Regions from separate parts of the Streptomyces sp. NPDC051104 genome, predicted to be linked through region 1. Evidence: predicted binding sites of a transcription regulator. Region 1 holds the regulator's gene; each other region holds the start of a gene.
What was found. Region 1 encodes HrcA, which represses chaperone genes, less so after heat shock. Its sites were predicted from a motif close to TTNGCACTCNGNNNNNCNGAGTGCNAA; they were not measured.
Positions count from the first base shown of each region.

Region 2: groL (chaperonin GroEL) is a predicted target of HrcA. The motif match lies at 1,743-1,769, and genes of this name have one in related genera.
Region 3: groES (co-chaperone GroES) is a predicted target of HrcA. The motif match lies at 2,271-2,297, and genes of this name have one in related genera.

Region 1 covers NZ_JBFBBS010000002.1:249,643-253,966, reverse strand. Annotated here, with positions in the region: gene AB0N14_RS05835 (Uma2 family endonuclease) at 1-422, shown strand, start outside; gene AB0N14_RS05830 (DUF3097 domain-containing protein) at 400-1,209, opposite strand; gene AB0N14_RS05825 (MBL fold metallo-hydrolase) at 1,294-2,028, opposite strand; gene hrcA (heat-inducible transcriptional repressor HrcA) at 2,225-3,244, shown strand; gene dnaJ (molecular chaperone DnaJ) at 3,245-4,324, shown strand, end outside.
Region 2 covers NZ_JBFBBS010000014.1:22,204-26,527, reverse strand. Annotated here, with positions in the region: gene thrC (threonine synthase) at 1-544, shown strand, start outside; gene AB0N14_RS20710 (MoaD/ThiS family protein) at 597-872, shown strand; gene AB0N14_RS20705 (cold-shock protein) at 1,319-1,522, shown strand; gene groL (chaperonin GroEL) at 1,929-3,554, shown strand; gene AB0N14_RS20695 (NADH:flavin oxidoreductase) at 3,769-4,324, shown strand, end outside.
Region 3 covers NZ_JBFBBS010000001.1:735,577-739,900, reverse strand. Annotated here, with positions in the region: gene AB0N14_RS03545 (class I SAM-dependent methyltransferase) at 1-224, opposite strand, end outside; gene AB0N14_RS03540 (polysaccharide deacetylase family protein) at 315-1,274, shown strand; gene AB0N14_RS03535 (polysaccharide deacetylase family protein) at 1,271-2,080, shown strand; gene groES (co-chaperone GroES) at 2,444-2,752, shown strand; gene groL (chaperonin GroEL) at 2,872-4,324, shown strand, end outside.

The DNA of each region.
Region 1 (4,324 bases):
CGCGGCGGGACTGGAGGCGGCTGCAGGTGCAGGCGGTCGCCATCCTGCAAGAGACGAGCGAGCCTCTGCCGGACCTTGTGCTGGTCGAGCGGGGTGTCGGGCCGCGCAGCGGGCAACTGATGCCGTCCGAGGTGATCACGATGCTCGTTGAAGTCGTCTCCAAGACCAGCGTCGAGAGGGACTACAGCATCAAGCGTTCGATCTATGCGGCGGGCAAGATTCCCGCGTACTTGATCATCGACCCCATCATGGCGCAGTGTGTCCTCCTCACCGAGCCGAAGGGCACCGGAGAGGAAGCGGACTACCAGGTGCAGCGCGTCACAAAGTTCGGCGACTCGGTGCCACTCGAGCTGCTCGGCATCAAACTGGACACCAGCGAATTCGAGACCTACCAGGGTGTCAGGGCCCACAACCGACCGTGACGAAGTCGATCAGCTCCTCCACCCGCCCCAGCAGCTCCGGCTCCAGGTCCTTGTAGGACCGCACCCGCGACAGGATCCCCCGCCAAGCCTCCCCGGTGTTCTCCGGCCACCCCAGCGCCCGGCACACCCCCGTCTTCCAGTCCTGCCCGCGTGGGACCCTCGGCCACCCCGCGATCCCCAGGGATGCCGGCTTCACGGCCTCCCAGATGTCGATGTACGGGTGCCCGACCACCAGCGAGTGCTCGCTCGTCACCGACTGCGCGATGCGCCACTCCTTGGTGCCGGGGACCAGGTGGTCCACCAGGACACCGAGGCGCGCGTCGGGGCCGGGGGCGAAGGACTCGACGATCGACGGCAGGTCGTCGACGCCCTCCAGGTACTCCACCACCACGCCCTCGATGCGCAGGTCGTCGCCCCAGACCTTCTCGACCAGCTCCGCGTCGTGGCGGCCCTCCACATAGATGCGGCCGGCGCGTGCCACCCTCGCGCGCGCCCCCGGCACGGCCACCGAGCCGGACGCCGTACGCGTGGGTCGCTGCACGGAGGGCTTGGGGCGGACCAGGGTCACCGTCCGGCCCTCCAGCAGGAAGCCCCCCGGCTCCAGGGGGAACACCCGGTGCTTCCCGAAGCGGTCCTCCAGCGTCACCGTGCCCGCCTCACAGCGGATCACCGCGCCGCAGAACCCCGTGCGCGGCTCCTCGACCACCAGACCAGGGTCCGCCGGAACCTCCGGCACGGGATTCGGCTTCTTCCACGGCGGGGTCAGGTCCGGAGAATACTGGCGCATTCGGATGACGATAGGAGAAGGCGACCGCGAGATCCCACGACACGCCGAGATTCGCCACGAGACGCCGCGAGTCGCCGCGAGTCCCTACGACGCGCCGAAACCGGCCGCCAGTTCGTCCCTCTGCGCCCGTACGAACCCCGCGTCCACCACCGCCCCGTGCCCCGGCACGTACACCGCGTCCTCCCCGCCCAGCGCCAGCAGCCGGTCCAGGGCCGCCGGCCAGTGCGAGAGGATCGCGTCCGGGCCCGCCTGCGGTTCGCCGGACTCCTCCACCAGGTCCCCGCAGAACACCACTTCCGGGTCCCCGGGGACGAACACCACGAGGTCATGGGCCGTGTGGCCCGGGCCCACGTTCGCCAGCAGCACCTGGACCCCGCCCAGGTCCAGCGTCCACTCGCCGGAGACCTGGTGGCGCGGGCGGACGAGTGCGTCCGCCGCCTCGGCCGCCTCCGCCGGATCCAGACCGTTGCGCACCGCGTCCGCGACCAGTTCCCCCCGTCCGTACGCGAGCACCCTGTCGATGCCCACCGCTCCGAACACCTCCGCGCCCGCGAACGCCGCCGCCCCGAGGACATGGTCGAAGTGCGGATGGGTGAGCGCGAGATGCGTCACACGCCGGTCCGCGCCGAGCGGCTCCAGCAGCCGCTCCGCCGCGCCGCGCAAGCGCGCGCCCTCGGCCAGGCTCGACCCGGCGTCGACCAGCAGCGCCGCGTCGTCCCCCACCACCAGCCCGGCCGTGCAGTCCCAGACCGGAAGCCTGGCCCGCCCCACGCGCGCGCCGAGCGCCTCCCACCCCGACCCTTCCCACAACACCGTCATACGGCGACGCTATCCGCAGGTGCCCCACCGGGCAGGACAGGCCGGTACAGGTCGGTACACCTTGGTACGGCAGCGGCGCCCGCCCTTGCCGGGTGTGTACCCGACAGCCGTACACTGGGCCGGGGAATGCTGGCACTCGCAAGTGCAGAGTGCCAGGGGAAGCGCCAAGGGGACATGACCGCTGGAGGTGTGCGCGATGCTCAGTGAACGCAGGCTCGAGGTGTTGCGCGCCATCGTCCAGGACTACGTCGGCACCGAAGAGCCTGTGGGTTCCAAGGCCCTCACGGAGCGGCACAACCTCGGCGTCTCCCCGGCCACCGTCCGCAACGACATGGCCGCGCTGGAGGACGAGGGCTACATCGCCCAGCCGCACACCAGCGCCGGACGCATTCCCACGGACAAGGGCTACCGCCTCTTCGTGGACAAGCTCGCGGCCGTGAAGCCGATGAGCCCGCCCGAGCGGCGCGCGATCCAGAACTTCCTGGAGGGCGCCGTCGACCTGGACGACGTGGTGGCGCGCACGGTGCGGTTGCTCGCACAGCTCACGCGGCAGGTCGCCGTGGTGCAGTACCCGTCGCTGACGCGTTCGACCGTGCGCCATGTGGAGCTGCTGTCGATGGCACCCGCGCGTGTGATGCTCGTGCTGATCACGGACACCGGCCGGGTCGAGCAGCGCATGATCGACTGCCCGGCGCCGTTCGGCGAGACGTCGCTCGCGGACCTGCGCGCGCGGCTCAACAGCCGGGTCGCCGGCCGCCGCTTCGCGGACGTCCCGCAGCTCGTGCAGGATCTGCCCGAGGCGTTCGAGGAGCCGGAGGACCGCAGCGTGGTCTCGACGGTGCTCGCCACGCTGCTGGAGACGCTCGTGGAGGAGACCGAGGAGCGGCTGATGATCGGCGGCACCGCGAACCTGACGCGCTTCGTGCATGACTTCCCTCTCACCATCCGCCCCGTCCTGGAGGCGCTGGAGGAGCAGGTCGTGCTCCTCAAGCTGCTGGGCGAGACGAAGGATCCGGCCATGCGGGTACGTATCGGCCATGAGAACGCGCACGAAGGACTCAACTCCACGTCCATCGTCTCCGTGGGCTACGGTTCGGGCGGCGAGGCAGTAGCGAAACTCGGCGTGGTCGGACCGACCCGCATGGATTACCCGGGAACGATGGGAGCGGTACGAGCGGTGGCACGGTACGTCGGACAGATCCTGGCGGAGTCGTAAGTGGCCACGGACTACTACGCCGTACTCGGCGTGCGCCGCGACGCGTCGCAGGAAGAGATCAAGAAGGCGTTCCGCCGGCTCGCCCGCGAGCTGCACCCGGACGTCAACCCCGATCCGAAGACGCAGGAGCGGTTCAAGGAGATCAACGCCGCGTACGAGGTGCTCTCGGACCCGCAGAAGAAGCAGGTCTACGACCTCGGCGGCGACCCGCTGTCCCAGTCGGGCGGCGCCGGCGCGGGCGGCTTCGGCGCGGGTGGCTTCGGAAACTTCTCCGACATCATGGACGCGTTCTTCGGTACGGCGTCGCAGCGCGGTCCGCGCTCGCGCACCCGCCGGGGCCAGGACGCGATGATCCGGCTCGAGGTCGAGCTGGACGAGGCGGCCTTCGGCACGACGAAGGACATCCAGGTCGACACGGCCGTCGTCTGCAACACCTGCAACGGCGAGGGCGCCGCGCCCGGTACGTCGGCGCAGACCTGTGACATGTGCCGTGGCCGCGGTGAGGTCTCGCAGGTCACGCGGTCCTTCCTGGGCCAGGTCATGACCTCCCGACCGTGCCCGCAGTGCCAGGGCTTCGGCACGATCGTCCCGAACCCGTGCCCGGAGTGCGCCGGTGACGGGCGGGTGCGCTCGCGCCGGACGCTCACCGTGAAGATCCCGGCCGGTGTCGACAACGGCACACGGATCCAGCTGGCGGGCGAGGGCGAGGTCGGCCCCGGCGGCGGTCCGGCCGGTGACCTCTACGTCGAGATCCACGAGCTGCCGCATTCGACCTTTCAGCGCCGCGGCGACGATCTGCACTGCACGGTCACCATCCCGATGACAGCGGCGGCCCTCGGCACGAAGGTGCCGCTGGAGACGCTGGACGGCCTCGAGGAGGTCGACATCCGTCCCGGTACGCAGTCCGGGCAGTCGATCCCGCTGCACAACCGCGGTGTCACGCATCTGCGCGGCGGTGGCCGGGGCGACCTGGTCGTCCACGTCGAGGTCCAGACGCCCACCAAGATGGATCCGGAGCAGGAGCGACTGCTGCGCGAACTGGCGAAGCTGCGCGGTGAGGAACGGCCACAAGGGCAGTTC
Region 2 (4,324 bases), on a different contig from region 1:
GCTGCCGGACCAGATCGTGGTGCCGATCGCCTCGGGCTCGCAGCTGACGAAGATCGACAAGGGTCTGCAGGAGCTGATCAAGCTGGGGCTCGTCGAGGACAAGCCGTACAAGATCTTCGGCGCGCAGGCCGAGGGCTGCTCGCCGGTGTCGACGGCGTACAAGGCGGGCCACGACGTCGTACGGCCGCAGAAGCCGGACACGATCGCCAAGTCGCTGGCGATCGGAAACCCGGCCGACGGCCCGTACGTCCTGGACATCGCCCGCCGCACGGGTGGCGCCGTGGAGGACGTGACGGACGAGCAGATCGTCGACGCCATCAAGCTGCTGGCGCGCACCGAGGGCATCTTCGCCGAGACGGCGGGTGGCGTGACCGTCGGCGTCACGCGCAAGCTCATCGAGAACGGCGTCCTCGACCCGGCGAAGACGACGGTCGTCCTCAACACCGGGGACGGTCTGAAGACGCTGGACGCGGTGGCCGACACGGGGCTGACCGCGACGATCCGTCCTACCCTCGAGTCCTTCCGTGAGGCCGGTCTCGTCTGACCTCCGCCCGCCACAACCCACCAGCCGTACCCCGACCGGAGGTCATCCCCCGATGAGCGTCACCGTCCGCATCCCCACCATCCTGCGCACCTACACGGGCGGGCAGGCCGAGGTCACCGCCGAGGGCGCGACCCTCGCCGAGGTCATCGCCGACCTGGAGAAGAACCACACCGGCATCGCCGCCCGCGTCCTGGACGACCAGGGCAAGCTGCGCCGCTTCGTCAACGTCTACGTGAACGACGACGACGTCCGCTTCGAGCAGGGTCTTCAGACCGCCACCCCGGAGGGCGCGGGCGTCTCCATCATCCCGGCGGTCGCGGGCGGCTGACGGTCGTTCGGACGCGCGATCCTTACCCTCGGTAACGCATGTAACCGAGTTCATCGAATTGCCCTCTCCGTGAGAGAAACGGAGGGGGCAATTCTGCATGGTTGAGCGGGGTACAGTTGGGGAACGCGCTCCCGGACTCCCCTTCCGGGTCCGCGATCACCTGCCGCGCGCCCGACAAGAAGCAGCCAAACTGTGCAGGGCTTTTGCGCCATTCATTCCCTTTGCCCGGCCCGACTTGCCCTGAATTCGGGTGAATTCTCCGTACATTCCCGACCGGTCGGGCCCCGAATTCTCGTCCGATTGACCTGTTGCAGACGGCAGTTGGACAGATACATTCAGCCGCGGTCGACGCGTTCCGGCGCACGCCCCCAACCGTTGGGGGCGAGGTCTGACCCGGATCCGCGAAGTGTGGATCTGTGCAAGGGCCAGTAATAGGGGAGTTAGGCATGGCTCAGGGCACCGTCAAGTGGTTCAACGCGGAGAAGGGGTACGGCTTCATCGCGGTCGACGGTGGTGCGGACGTCTTCGTCCACTACAGCGCGATCCAGATGGACGGCTACCGCACCCTTGAGGAGGGCCAGCGGGTCGAGTTCGAGATCTCGCAGGGTCAGAAGGGGCCGCAGGCGGACATGGTTCGCCTGGCCGGCTGAAGTTACGCGCCGACGCTGAACTGTTCGACGTGTCGAGGGGCTCGTATCCCGTCCGGGGTACGGGCCCCTCGGTCGTGTCCGGCCACCGGCTCTCCAGGGGGCGCGCAGCGGCGTCCACCTGCGGATCATGCTCCCGAGTTCACCCTCTGGTCCCGGGAGCCGTTTGCGCCCGCCCGTCACCCGACCACCACCCCTCAACGAGCCCGCTCCGCGGGCGCGCCTTGCACTCGGACGGGGCGAGTGCTAATCATTGGCGTTAGCACTCTGAAGGTGAGAGTGACAACAGATGGACCGGGTCGGTGAGGCCGCGGGCCGGGTGGGGCAAGGAACCTCCGGCCGGGCCGTCCGTCGCGGGCGCGGGCGCGGTCCGAAGGAATCACCCCCAGTCCTGGAGGGACCACTTCACATGGCCAAGATCATCGCGTTCGACGAGGAGGCGCGGCGCGGCCTCGAGCGCGGCATGAACCAGCTCGCGGACGCCGTCAAGGTGACCCTCGGCCCCAAGGGCCGGAACGTCGTCCTCGAGAAGAAGTGGGGCGCCCCCACGATCACCAACGACGGTGTCTCCATCGCCAAGGAGATCGAGCTCGAGGACCCGTACGAGAAGATCGGCGCCGAGCTGGTCAAGGAAGTCGCCAAGAAGACGGACGACGTCGCCGGTGACGGTACGACCACCGCGACCGTCCTCGCCCAGGCCCTGGTCAAGGAGGGCCTGCGCAACGTGGCCGCCGGCGCCAACCCGATGGCCCTCAAGCGCGGCATCGAGAAGGCCGTCGAGGCCGTCTCCGCCTCGCTGCTCGAGCAGGCCAAGGACGTCGAGACCAAGGAGCAGATCGCCTCCACGGCCTCCATCTCCGCCGCCGACACCCAGATCGGCGAGCTCATCGCCGAGGCGATGGACAAGGTCGGCAAGGAAGGCGTCATCACCGTCGAGGAGTCGCAGACCTTCGGTCTGGAGCTCGAGCTCACCGAGGGCATGCGCTTCGACAAGGGCTACATCTCGGCGTACTTCGCCACCGACATGGAGCGTATGGAGGCCGTCCTCGACGACCCGTACATCCTGATCGCCAACTCCAAGATCAGCTCCGTCAAGGACCTGCTCCCGCTCCTCGAGAAGGTCATGCAGTCCGGCAAGCCGCTGCTGATCATCGCCGAGGACGTCGAGGGCGAGGCCCTGTCGACCCTGGTCGTCAACAAGATCCGCGGCACCTTCAAGTCCGTCGCCGTCAAGGCCCCGGGCTTCGGCGACCGCCGCAAGGCCATGCTCGGCGACATCGCCATCCTCACGGGCGGCGAGGTCATCTCCGAGGAGGTCGGCCTCAAGCTGGACAACGCGACCCTGGACCTCCTGGGCCGCGCCCGCAAGGTCGTCATCACCAAGGACGAGACCACGATCGTCGACGGTGCCGGCTCCGCCGACCAGGTGCAGGGCCGGGTCAACCAGATCCGCGCCGAGATCGAGAACAGCGACTCCGACTACGACCGCGAGAAGCTGCAGGAGCGCCTGGCGAAGCTGGCCGGCGGCGTGGCCGTCATCAAGGCCGGTGCCGCCACCGAGGTGGAGCTGAAGGAGCGCAAGCACCGCATCGAGGACGCCGTCCGCAACGCGAAGGCGGCCGTCGAGGAGGGCATCGTCGCCGGTGGTGGCGTGGCCCTGGTCCAGGCGGCGCAGAACTCCTTCGAGAAGCTGGACCTCGAAGGTGACGAGGCCGTCGGCGCCGAGATCGTCCGCAAGGCCCTGACCGCCCCGCTGACCCAGATCGCCGTCAACGCCGGCCTCGAGGGCGGCGTCGTGGTGGAGAAGGTCCGCAACCTCACCCCGGGCCACGGCCTGAACGCCGCGACCGGTGAGTACGTGGACATGATCGCCGAGGGCATCATCGACCCGGCGAAGGTGACCCGTTCCGCGCTGCAGAACGCCGCCTCCATCGCCGCGCTGTTCCTCACCACCGAGGCCGTCATCGCCGACAAGCCGGAGAAGGCCGCCGCGCCCGCCGGTGGCGGCATGCCGGGCGGTGACATGGACTTCTGATCCTTCCGAGGATCGGTACCAGTCCTTCCGTACGAGGGCGGCACTCCCTGTCTGTGGCAGGGGGTGCCGCCCTCGGGCGTGTCCGGGATCACGCGGGCGTTCCGCCCGGCCGGGAATGTGGGCCGGCCCATAGGCCGTTGCTTCAGAAGCTGCAACAATGCGCGCGCACATACCAGTCGGTTAACACAGCGATCCCTCCCGAGGAGCCCCTCACGTGACCGTCACCACGCCCGCCTCCCGCGCGGCCCAGATCCTGTCCCGCCCGATCGCGCTGGGTGGCCTCACCGTCCCGAACCGGATCGTGATGGCGCCGATGACCCGCATGTTCTCCCCGGGCGGCATCCCCGGCGAGGACGTGCGCTCCTACTACGCGCGCCGCGCCGCCGCCGGCGTGGGGCTGATCGTCACCGAGGGCACCTACGTCGGCCACGAGTCGGCCGGCCAGAGCGACCGCGTCCCGCGCTTCCACGGCGACGAGCAGCTCGCGGGCTGGGCCAAGGTCGCCGAGGACGTGCACGCCGCCGGGGGCACGATCGTCCCGCAGCTGTGGCACATCGGCATGGTCCGCAAGCAGGGCGAGCCCCCCTTCTCGGACGCCCCCGCCGTCGGACCGTCCGGCCTGGTCACCGCGGGCGCCGAGCCGACGGGCAGGGCGATGACCCAGCAGGACCTGGACGACGTCACCGACGCGTTCGCCCAGGCCGCCGCGGACGCCGAGCGCATCGGCTTCGACGGCGTGGAGATCCACGGCGCCCACGGCTACCTCGTCG
Region 3 (4,324 bases), on a different contig from region 1:
TTCGGGGTGAAGAACATCCGCTGTGCGTCGCCCACGCCGAACTTCGCCGCCGCCCGCTCCCGCAGCCGTGCCTGCGTGAGGGCCGCGGAGACCAGCTCGGCGGGGTGCTCGCGGCGCAGCCGGGTGGCGACGGCCAACTCCCGCGCCGGGTCGGTGCCGCGCACCTCGTCCAGGAGGGCGCGGCCCTCGGGGGTGAGCAGGGAGGCGAAGGAGAGGTCGTTCACCCGGTCATTGTCGGCCAGTCGGTGGATGGCGTGCGCCGGGTCGCGGTGTCGGCCCGCCGTGGCCGCCGGTGGCTGGAAGGATCCGACACCATGCGACTCGTAGGACAAGACGACAAAAAGTGCGCAAAATGCACTGATGTGCGTGTGCCGCGCTTGACGGGTCCTGGGCCGACGGTCGTGGCCCGCGCGGGCCTCGCTGTCCTGGCCGCCACCGCCCTCGCCACCGGATGCACCGGCAGTGAAGGGGTGCACGGCGCGCACGGCCCGCAGGAGCCCTTCAGGCCCCCGGCAGCGCGCGCTCTCGACGAGTACGCCACCAAGTTGCGCGCCGCGTACGCCCAGCGCGTGGCCGCCGCCAAGCGCTGGGGACTGAAGAAGGTGCCGTTGGTCGCGCCCCCCGCGCCGGAGAACAAGCCGGTGATCACCTTCCGCAAGGGGTTCGAGGTGCAGGACGGCGACGACCTGCCGCCGATCTTCACGACCATCCCCACCAAGGACAGGGTCGTCTTCCTCACCATCGACGACGGTGACGAGAAGGACCCGGCGTTCCTGCGGATGATGAGCGACCTGAAGATCCCGTACACGGCGTTCCTCAGCGACTACCTGATCAAGGACGACTACGGGTACTTCCGGAAGATGCGCGACCGTGGCGTCACGCTCGACAACCACACGCTGCACCACCCCTACCTGCCGGGGCTGTCGTACGAGGAGCAGCGGCAGGAGATCTGCGGCATGCAGGACGTGATGGAGGAGCAGTTCGGCAGGCGCCCGACCGTCTTCCGGCCGCCGTTCGGGAACTACAACAGGGACACCCTGCGCGCCGCGAAGTCCTGCGGCATCGGATACGCGCCGATCTGGGACGAGGAGGTCTACGTCGACCACTGGGAGTACCGCGAGTGGGACCGGAGCCTGCACCCCGGGGACATCGTGCTGACCCACTTCCGCGGCCGGTCGGACTGGAACGGCACGATGCCCGACGTGATCCGCAGGTTCCTGAAGAAGGTGACCGACGAGGGGTACGCGGTGGCCCGCCTGGAGGACTACCTGTGAGGGCACGGCGGCTGCGCGCACTGCTGGCGGGGCTCCTGGCCGCCGCGGTCCTGGCCGGGACGGCGGGCTGCGCCCAGTCGGTCGACCCCATCGAACGGCTGGGCAAGAAGGCGGCGCAGAGGGTGCGCAGGTCGTACGGTCCGCACGAGGGGGCCTACCGCCACTGGGGGCTCACCGCCCCGCTCGCGCCCGCGCCCCGGCCGGCCCGCCCCCTGTCCCGGCACGTCGGCCCGAAGCAGGGACTGCCGGAGGTCCTCGACCGCGTCCCCACCCGCGACAAGGTCGTCTTCCTCACCTACGACGAGGGCGCGGAGCGGGACCCCCGGTTCGTCGAGATGGTCCGGGACCTGCGGCTGCCCATCAGCGTCTTCCTCACGGACACGGCCGCCGGACAGGCGTATGCGCGGGTCGCGCGGCTACGGGCGGCAGGGGCGACCATCCAGAACCGCACCCTGGACCACGCCGGACTGCGCGGCCGGCCCTACGCGGAGCAGCGCGCCCAGATCTGCGCCGGGCGGGACCGTCTGCGCTCCCGCCCGGGCCGGCGCCCCGTTCTGCTGCGCCCGCCCTACGGCCGGTACGACCGCACGACCCTCCGGGCCGCGGCGGACTGCGGCATCAAGGCCCTGATCCTGTGGCGCCCGACACACGCCTACGGAAGGTCCACGGCCCTCCATCCGGGCGACATCCTCCGCCCCCACGAACCGGGCCGCCCCCTGACCTCCCTGACCACGGAAACGACCCGCGTCCTGCGCCGCCTGCAGGCGAGGGGGTTCACGGTGGCCCGTTTGGAGGACTACCTCTGACCGGGGGCGCCGGGCGGTGAGATCAGCCTGTCCGGGGATCCCCCCTGCTCGAAGAGCTTGGGGGAGCTCGAGGGCGAGGCCGTCAGGCCGACAGGGGGTCTGGGGGCGGAGCCCCCAGGGCGGTCACCCCACCCCCGGGTGAAACCAGCCCCCGGGCAACCCAACTCACCACGGCGCGCGCCGCAACGCATTGGCACTCCGCTTGACCGAGTGCTAATCGCGGTCATAGTCTCGGCTCTGGCACTCACCACCGGAGAGTGCCAACAAAGCGACGGGCAGGTCCGGCACCCGCGACGACGGATCGACCTGGTCGCCACCTCAGACAGTTAACCCCGTGAGATCTCCGAAGGGGGAGGTCGGATCGTGACGACCGCCAGCTCCAAGGTTGCCATCAAGCCGCTCGAGGACCGCATCGTGGTCCAGCCGCTGGACGCCGAGCAGACCACGGCCTCTGGCCTGGTCATTCCGGACACCGCCAAGGAGAAGCCCCAGGAGGGCGTCGTCCTGGCCGTGGGCCCGGGCCGCTTCGAGGACGGCAACCGCCTTCCGCTCGACGTCAAGGTCGGCGACGTCGTGCTCTACAGCAAGTACGGCGGCACCGAGGTGAAGTACAACAACGAGGAGTACCTCGTTCTCTCGGCCCGCGACGTGCTCGCGATCATCGAGAAGTAGTTCACCCCGAAGCACTCCTTGCTCTGAGCTGCGCCCCTGGCCCCCGCGACCGATAAGAGAAGCCGGGCGCCCGGGGCGCAGTTTCGTTCATCCAGATTTCCGAGAGGGCTCCCGCTGCCATGGCGAAGATCCTGAAGTTCGACGAGGACGCCCGTCGCGCCCTCGAGCGCGGCGTCAACAAGCTGGCCGACACGGTCAAGGTGACCATCGGCCCCAAGGGCCGCAACGTCGTCATCGACAAGAAGTTCGGTGCCCCGACCATCACCAACGACGGCGTCACCATCGCCCGCGAGGTGGAGATCGAGGACCCGTACGAGAACCTCGGTGCCCAGCTGGTCAAGGAGGTGGCGACCAAGACCAACGACATCGCGGGTGACGGCACCACCACCGCCACCGTGCTCGCCCAGGCGCTGGTGCGCGAGGGCCTGAGGAACGTCGCCGCGGGCGCCTCCCCGGCCGCCCTGAAGAAGGGCATCGACGCCGCCGTCAAGGCCGTCTCCGACGACCTGCTGGCCACCGCGCGCCCGATCGACGAGAAGTCCGACATCGCCGCCGTCGCCGCGCTGTCCGCTCAGGACCAGCAGGTCGGCGAGCTGATCGCCGAGGCGATGGACAAGGTCGGCAAGGACGGTGTCATCACCGTCGAGGAATCCAACACCTTCGGTCTGGAGCTGGACTTCACCGAGGGCATGGCCTTCGACAAGGGCTACCTGTCGCCGTACTTCGTGACGGACCAGGAGCGCATGGAGGCCGTCCTCGACGACCCGTACATCCTCATCAACCAGGGCAAGATCTCCGCCATCGCGGACCTGCTGCCGCTGCTGGAGAAGATCATCCAGGCCGGCTCCTCCAAGCCGCTGCTGATCATCGCCGAGGACGTCGAGGGCGAGGCCCTGTCCACCCTGGTCGTCAACAAGATCCGCGGCACCTTCAACGCGGTCGCCGTCAAGGCCCCCGGCTTCGGTGACCGCCGCAAGGCGATGCTGCAGGACATGGCGGTACTCACCGGCGCCACGGTCGTCTCCGAGGAGGTCGGCCTCAAGCTCGACCAGGTTGGCCTGGACGTGCTGGGCTCCGCCCGCCGCGTCACCGTCACCAAGGACGACACCACGATCGTCGACGGCGCCGGCAAGTCCGAGGACGTCGCGGGCCGCATCGCCCAGATCAAGGCCGAGATCGAGACCACGGACTCCGACTGGGACCGCGAGAAGCTCCAGGAGCGCCTCGCGAAGCTGGCCGGCGGCGTGTGCGTGATCAAGGTCGGTGCCGCCACCGAGGTGGAGCTGAAGGAGAAGAAGCACCGCCTGGAGGACGCCATCTCCGCGACCCGCGCCGCGGTCGAGGAGGGCATCGTCTCCGGCGGTGGCTCCGCCCTCGTCCACGCCTCCAAGGTGCTGGCCGACGGCCTCGGCAAGGAGGGCGACGAGGCCACCGGTGTCGCCATCGTGCGCCGCGCGGTCGTCGAGCCGCTGCGCTGGATCGCGGAGAACGCGGGCCTGGAGGGCTACGTCATCGCCTCCAAGGTCGCCGAGCTCGAGAAGGGCCAGGGCTACAACGCCGCCACCGGCGAGT